Regions from separate parts of the Streptomyces sp. NPDC031132 genome, predicted to be linked through region 2. Evidence: riboswitches for the same ligand, from Rfam matches in the RefSeq annotation. Region 2 holds a riboswitch; the other holds the start of a gene.
The links. Region 2 has a riboswitch for glycine ahead of gcvP (aminomethyl-transferring glycine dehydrogenase). Riboswitches for the same ligand answer to the same signal wherever they lie in the genome.
Positions count from the first base shown of each region.

Region 1: it holds a riboswitch for glycine, as region 2 does, so the genes downstream of both, gcvT (glycine cleavage system aminomethyltransferase GcvT) here and gcvP (aminomethyl-transferring glycine dehydrogenase) in region 2, are expected to answer to the same signal.

Region 1 is NZ_JBVIGX010000001.1:409,780-413,181, forward strand. Features, by position in the region: gene gcvT (glycine cleavage system aminomethyltransferase GcvT) at 29-1,144, opposite strand; glycine riboswitch at 1,329-1,433, opposite strand; gene ACZ49B_RS01865 (AAA family ATPase) at 1,629-2,300, shown strand; gene ACZ49B_RS01870 (enhanced serine sensitivity protein SseB) at 2,373-3,107, shown strand; gene ACZ49B_RS01875 (enhanced serine sensitivity protein SseB C-terminal domain-containing protein) at 3,169-3,402, shown strand, end outside.
Region 2 is NZ_JBVIGX010000008.1:9,523-12,924, reverse strand. Features, by position in the region: gene gcvP (aminomethyl-transferring glycine dehydrogenase) at 1-1,673, opposite strand, end outside; glycine riboswitch at 1,872-1,970, opposite strand; gene ACZ49B_RS14085 (PRC-barrel domain-containing protein) at 2,084-2,455, shown strand; gene ACZ49B_RS14080 (DNA polymerase IV) at 2,452-3,402, opposite strand, start outside.

The DNA.
Region 1 (3,402 bases), on a different contig from region 2:
CGTAGGGAGCCGGTAGGGGGTACGGGTGTTACTTCTGCCGCTTGTAGAACGGCAGGGCCACGACCTCGTACGGCTCATGCGTACCGCGAATGTCCACGCCGACGCCGGAGGTGCCGGGCGCGGCGTGCGCCGCGTCCACGTACGCCATCGCGATCGGCTTGCCCAGCGTCGGGGACGGGGCGCCCGAGGTGACCTCGCCGACGACCTGCCCGTCGGCCACGACGGGGAAGCCGGCGCGCGGGACGCGGCGGCCCTCGGCGATCAGGCCGACCAGCTTGCGCGGCGGGTTCGTGGCGGCCCGCTCGGCGGCGGCCTCCAGGGCGGCGCGGCCCACGAACTCGCCCTCCTTCTCGAACTTCACGACCCGGCCCAGCCCCGCGTCGAAGGGGGTGAGGGAGGTGGTCAGCTCGTGCCCGTACAGCGGCATGCCCGCCTCCAGGCGCAGGGTGTCGCGGCAGGACAGGCCGGCCGGGACCAGGCCGACGCCCTCGCCCGCCTTGGTCAGCGCCTGCCACAGCTCCACGGCGTGCTCGGGGGCGACGAACAGCTCGAAGCCGTCCTCGCCCGTGTAGCCCGTACGTGCGATCAGCGCGGGCACGCCCGCGACCGTGCCCGGCAGGCCGGCGTAGTACTTCAGGCCGTCCAGGTCGGCGTCGGTGAGGGAGCCGAGGATGCCGGGGGACTCCGGGCCCTGGACGGCGATCAGCGCGTACGCGTCGCGGTCGTCGCGGACCTCGGTGTCGAAGCCGGCGGCGCGCTCGGTCAGGGCGTCCAGGACGACCTGGGCGTTGGAGGCGTTCGCGACGACCATGTACTCGGTCTCGCCCAGGCGGTAGACGATCAGGTCGTCGACGATCCCGCCGTCCTCCTGGCAGATGTGCGTGTAGCGGGCGCGGCCGACGCCGACGGTGGAGATGTTGCCGACCAGCGCGTAGTCCAGGGCCTTGACGGCCTCCGGGCCGGTCAGCGTGATCTCGCCCATGTGGGACAGGTCGAACAGGCCGGCCCTGGTGCGGACGGCGTTGTGCTCGTCGCGCTCACTGGCGTACCGCAGGGGCATGTCCCAGCCCGCGAAATCGGTCATGGTGGCACCGAGCGATCGGTGCAGCGCATCGAGGGCGGTCAGGCGGGGGGCAGTGCTCATGGGTGTGGCTCCCGGGTCCCAGGGCATGACATGACGAGGACGATCCTCCCCATCTGTCATCGGAACCTGAGAGGTTCGCCGAGAGTTCCCGGTCGGACCCGGGGAACGTCGACTTGCACCTTGGGTGGAGCGCACGCGGATGCCGTCGTGAGGGACGGCGGCGCGGCTCGCTTTTCAGATCTGCCTCATCCACGCGGTACGGGGCCTGAGAGATTCAAGGGAGGAACTTGCTCCTTCGGCGCCCGGGCGCGGCCTCAACGGCCTGCCGGGACTCTCCCGCGCGGATTCAAGCGGCCGGTATGCAGTTGGTCCAGATGGCGCACATCATTGCACGCCGTCCGGGCGATCGGACGGTCGGGCCCGAAAGAACGTACGGACCGGTGAGGCGGCCGGGAAGCGCGGGCCGGAACCGGGCGGTGCCGGATTACCGTCTCTTTACACTCAGTGGGCATGAGGGGCCCGGCGGGCCCGATGGGGGGAGGCGATCACTGTGCGGAGATTCGGAGTGCTGGCGGCGACCGGGACGGGAGCCGTGGAGGGAGTGCCGGCGGCGCGGCGGGCGTGCTCCGTCGGCGGTCCCGTACGGGACCTGCGCGGCCGGGGGCCGCAGGGACCGCAGTGGCTCGGCTTCGCCGAAGGCGACATCGTCGTGGTGTCCGGCCTGCCGGGCGGCGGCAAGAGCACGCTGATCAAGCGGGCCGCGGAGGGCGGCGGCATCGACTCCCAGGACGTGCGCGAGCGCTGGGAGCGGCGGATGCCGCGGGCGCTGCCGTACGCGGTGTACCGGCCGCTGGTCCGCTGCGCGCACTACTGGGGCCTGTGGCGGACGCTGCGCTCCGGGGCCTCGGCGGTGGTCCACGACTGCGGGACGCAGAGCTGGGTGCGGAGCCTGCTGGCCGCGGCCGCCCGGCGGCGGGGCCGGGGGCTGCACCTGCTGCTGCTGGACACCACCCCCGAGGAGGCCCTGTCCGGGCAGGCGGCGCGGGGGCGCGGGGTGTCGGCGTACGCCTTCGCCCGCCATCGCGGCGCGGTGGCCCGGCTGCTGCGCGAAGCGGAATCGGGCCGCCTCCCCGCGGGCTGCACGTCGGCGGTCCTCCTGGACCGCGGCTCGGCCGCGTCCGTGACCCGCATAGCGTTCCGGCGGGAGTCGGCGTAGCCCCCGGAAGGGGGCGGGGCCCGAGCCGTTAACCTCGGGCCGACAGCGTGGGGCGAATCAGCGGAGGCGTACATGCAGGGCGGCGGCTGGCCGGACAACGAGCTGGAACAGGTGCTCGGGGCGGCGCTCGGGCAGGCGGACGCCGGGGCCCGGATCGTCGAGGTGCTCGGGCGGAGCCTGCTCTGGGTGCCCCTGCCCGGCGGCGGCGGCCCGGACGGGGCCGGCCTCACGCTGCCCACCATGGAGATCGCCGGGGCGGCGTACGTCCCCGTCTACAGCTCCGAGGCCCAGTTCCGCGCCTGCGCCGGACCCGCCATGGACTTCGCCGTCGCCCCGGCCGTCGAGTTCGCCCGCGGTCTGCCCCCGCAGCTCGGCATCGCCGTGAACCCCGAGGGGGCCGTCGGCGTCCCGCTGCCCCCGCCCGCCGTCGCGGAGCTCTGCCGCATCGGCCGCAGCCCCCTCGACGGCCCCGCCACCGGCGGCCGCGTCCGGCTCTACGAGCCCGACTGGCAGGAAGACCCGGTGGACTTCCTGACCGCCGCCGCCGAGGAGTTCCGCGCCACCGGCGTGGTCGCCGCCGCCCACCGCTGCCTCGCCAGCGTCGAGGGCGGGGAGCCGGAGCTCTACATCGGTGTCCGGCTGCTGGGATGGGAGCCCGACATGCGGAACGCCCCGATGGACGCCCTCGGCCGGGCCCTGACCCGGGTACCGCCGCCCTGGCCCGTGCAGTTGATCCTCCTGGACGCCGTGCAGGACCCGGTGGTCGACTTCATCGTTACGCGCGTACGCCCCTTCTACCTGCCATAGGGCCGCTTAAGCTGGGTGCGGATACGGGTGGGACGACGGGCAGACGAAGAAGGAGTACCGGGTGAGTGCGTCAGGCACGGCCGCGGCCGGGCAGCTCGAGCACATGATGCGCCAGGTGACTCCCGGGCGCTACGAGAGCTATGAGTCGCTTCTGCACGCCCTCGCCGAGGGCCGCCTGTGGATGCTGCTCTGGCAGGGGCAGCCGGGCTCCCCGGACGCCCAGTACGGCGGCATGGAGGTCGAGGGCCTCGGGTACGCGCCGTGCGTGACCTCCCCCCAGGAGCTGGCCGCCAGC
Region 2 (3,402 bases):
CAGAGACGTTCCTCCAGCTCGGAGATGAGCGTGAGGTACCCCTCGGCCTGCTCGACCGGGGCGAAGGGGTGCAGCTGGCCGAATTCCGGCCAGGTGACCGACTCCATCTCGGTGGTCGCGTTGAGCTTCATGGTGCAGGAGCCCAGCGGGATCATGCCGCGGTCCAGCGCGTAGTCCTTGTCCGCCAGCTTGCGCAGGTAGCGCAGCATCGCGGTCTCGCTGCGGTGCTGGTGGAAGACCGGGTGCGCCAGGTAGTCGTCCGAGCGCAGCAGGCCCTCGGGCAGCGCCTCGGCGGTGGTCTCGTCGAGGGCCTCGATGTCGGCGCTCACGCCGAAGGCGGCCCAGACGGCCTCTACGTCGGCGCGCAGGGTCGTCTCGTCGCAGGAGAGGGAGACGAGGTCGGCGTCGACCTGGTACAGGTTGACCCCGCCCTCGCGGGCCGCGGCGACGACCTCGGCGGCCTTGCCGGGCACCCGGGCGGTCAGGGTGTCGAAGTACGAACCGTGCACGAGCTCGACCCCGCCGGCCGTCAGACCGGCCGCGAGCAGGGCCGCGTAGCGGTGGGTACGGCGGGCGATCGTCCGCAGGCCGTCCGGACCGTGGTAGACGGCGTACATGCCGGCCATGACGGCGAGCAGCACCTGCGCGGTGCAGATGTTGCTGGTGGCCTTCTCGCGGCGGATGTGCTGCTCACGGGTCTGCAGCGCCAGACGGTAGGCCTTGTTGCCGTCCGCGTCCACGGAGACGCCGACGAGGCGGCCCGGCAGCGAGCGGGCGTGCTTGTCCTGGACGGCCATGTAGCCGGCGTGCGGACCGCCGAAGCCCATCGGGACGCCGAAGCGCTGGGTGGTGCCGACCGCGATGTCCGCGCCGAGGGCACCCGGCGAGGTCAGCAGGGTCAGGGCGAGCAGGTCGGCGGCGACGGCGACGATCGCGCCGAGGCCGTGCGCCTGGTCGATGACCGGCTTGATGTCCCGTACGGCACCGGAGGCGCCCGGGTACTGGAGGAGCACACCGTAGACGCCGCGCTCCGCGACCTCGGCAGGGATGCCCTCGGACAGGTCGGCGACGACGATCTCGATGCCGATCGGCTCGGCGCGGGTCTCGATCACGGCGATCGTCTGCGGCAGCGCGTCGGCGTCGACGAGGAAGATGTTCCCCTTGGACTTGCCCACGCGGCGGGCCAGCGTCATGGCCTCGGCGGCCGCGGTGCCCTCGTCGAGCAGGGAGGCACCGGAGGTCGGCAGGCCCGTGAGGTCCGCGACGACGGTCTGGAAGTTCAGGAGCGCCTCGAGGCGGCCCTGCGAGATCTCGGGCTGGTAGGGCGTGTACGCCGTGTACCAGGCCGGGTTCTCCATCACGTTGCGCAGGATCACCGGCGGGGTGAAGGTCCCGTAGTAGCCGAGGCCGATCATCGGCGTCAGGACCTGGTTGCGGTCGGCGAGCGAACGCAGCTCGGCCAGCACCTCGGCCTCGGTCAGCGCCTCGGGCAGGTTCAGCGCCTCGGCGCTCTTGATCACATCCGGTACCGCGGCGGCGGTCAGTTCGTCCAGCGAGCCGTAGCCCACGTGGGCGAGCATCTTCGCCTGCGCCTCGGCATCCGGGCCGATGTGGCGCTGCTCGAAGGGGATCCCTCGCTCAAGCTGGGAAAGCGGAATGCGGTTGGCGGTCATGTACGGAGGCCTCCTGGGTCGTACGACCTGCGAGGGGCACCACGGCGCGGGCACCCGGACGGCCTCCCCCTCTGTCATCTCAACCTGAGAGCTTCACCGGAGTCGCGGGGATGGCCCGCGGATTCCGGCTTTCACCGTCGGTGAGGAGGGGAACCGGCACTGCGCACCCGGTACCCGCCCCTGCTTTCCAGAGTGGCCTCGTCACGTGCGGTACGTATGCCTGAGAGATTCCGGGGAGGATTTGCTCCTTCGGCGCCTCCGTCATGCTCACTCGGAGGACTCTCCCGCACAGGGTCAACAGCCGTCACCCAGCCTACCAGCGACGTTCTGGGACCTCCCTCGAGTGGCCCCCACCCCGGAAATGCACTTTTGTAGTCGTTACGGAGGAGTTGCGACCATATGGAGGGACCGTGCAGACCGACATCGATCCGCGCAGCCTGATCGGCCGCAAGGCGTTCGACCGCAACGGAACCAAGATCGGCACCGTCGACGAGGTCTACCTCGACGATGCCACGGGCGTGCCCGAGTGGGCCGCCGTCCGGACGGGCCTGTTCAGCCGGGACGCGTTCGTCCCGCTGGAACCGAGCGAGGTGGTCGACGACACCCTGCGGGTCCCCTTCGAACGCTCCCTGATCAAGGAAGCCCCGGACTTCGGCGTCGGCCGCCACCTCTCCCCCGAACAGGAGCTGCAGCTCTACCACCACTACGGACTGGACGTCTCCCTCCCGTCGGACATCCAGCGCGACTTCGGCCGCCTGGCGAACGGGGACGAAACCCCCTAGCCCTCTTCCGGTACGGGTGCCCCCACCGCGGGTTCCCCTACGAGGGGCAGCGGATCGGACGGCTCCAGCTCGGGGTCGTCCACCCGGAAGGTGCGCACCCGGCCCGGTGGAGATCCGGGCTGCTCGAACCGCACGGTCACCCTCCCGACCCCGCTGCCCTGCACCCACCCCGGCCCGTACACGGCGTGCCGTACGTCGCTCCCGGCCGCCCAGCGGCGTTCCCGGGCGGGCCCCGCCTCCCCGTCCGGCTCCGCGCCTTCGGGGGCCCCTGCGGGCCCACCAGGCCCTGCCGGACCAGCAAGGCCACCGGACCCGCCCGTCCCTCCGATCCCGCCCGTCCCTCCGGGCTCCGCAGCCCTGTCCTGCTCGGCGGCCACGTCCTCGCCCGCCGCGGCAGCCTCCGCAGCGGCTTCAGCAGCCGCCTCCGCCGCCATGGACTGCGCGAACAGGTCCTCCTGGGTGTAGTCCGCCAGCCCGGTCACGCCCACGCCCAGCAGCCGCACGCCGCCCGTGGTGTCCACCGCCTCCAGCAGCCGCGCCGCGGCCTCCCGCACCACCGCGGGGTCGTCGGTGGGCCCCCGCAGCGTCTCGGAGCGCGTCAGGGTCGAGAAGTCGTACCGCCGCACCTTCAGCACGATCGTGCGCCCCGAGTGCCCCGAGTCCCGCAGCCGGTGCACACACCGGTCGGCGAGTCTCTGCACCTCGTTCCGGATCCGCACCCGGTCGTGCAGGTCCACGTCGAAGGTGTCCTCGACCGACACGGACTTCGCGTCGCGCTCGGCGACCACCGGCCGGTCGTCCAGCCCCAGCGCCATCCGGTACAGCCCGACCCCGTGCGAGCGCCCGACCATCCGGACCAGCTCGTCCTCGCCGGCCTCGGCCAGCTCCCCCACGGTGGTGATCCCGGCCCGCCGCAGGTGCTCGCCGGTGGCCGGCCCCACCCCCGG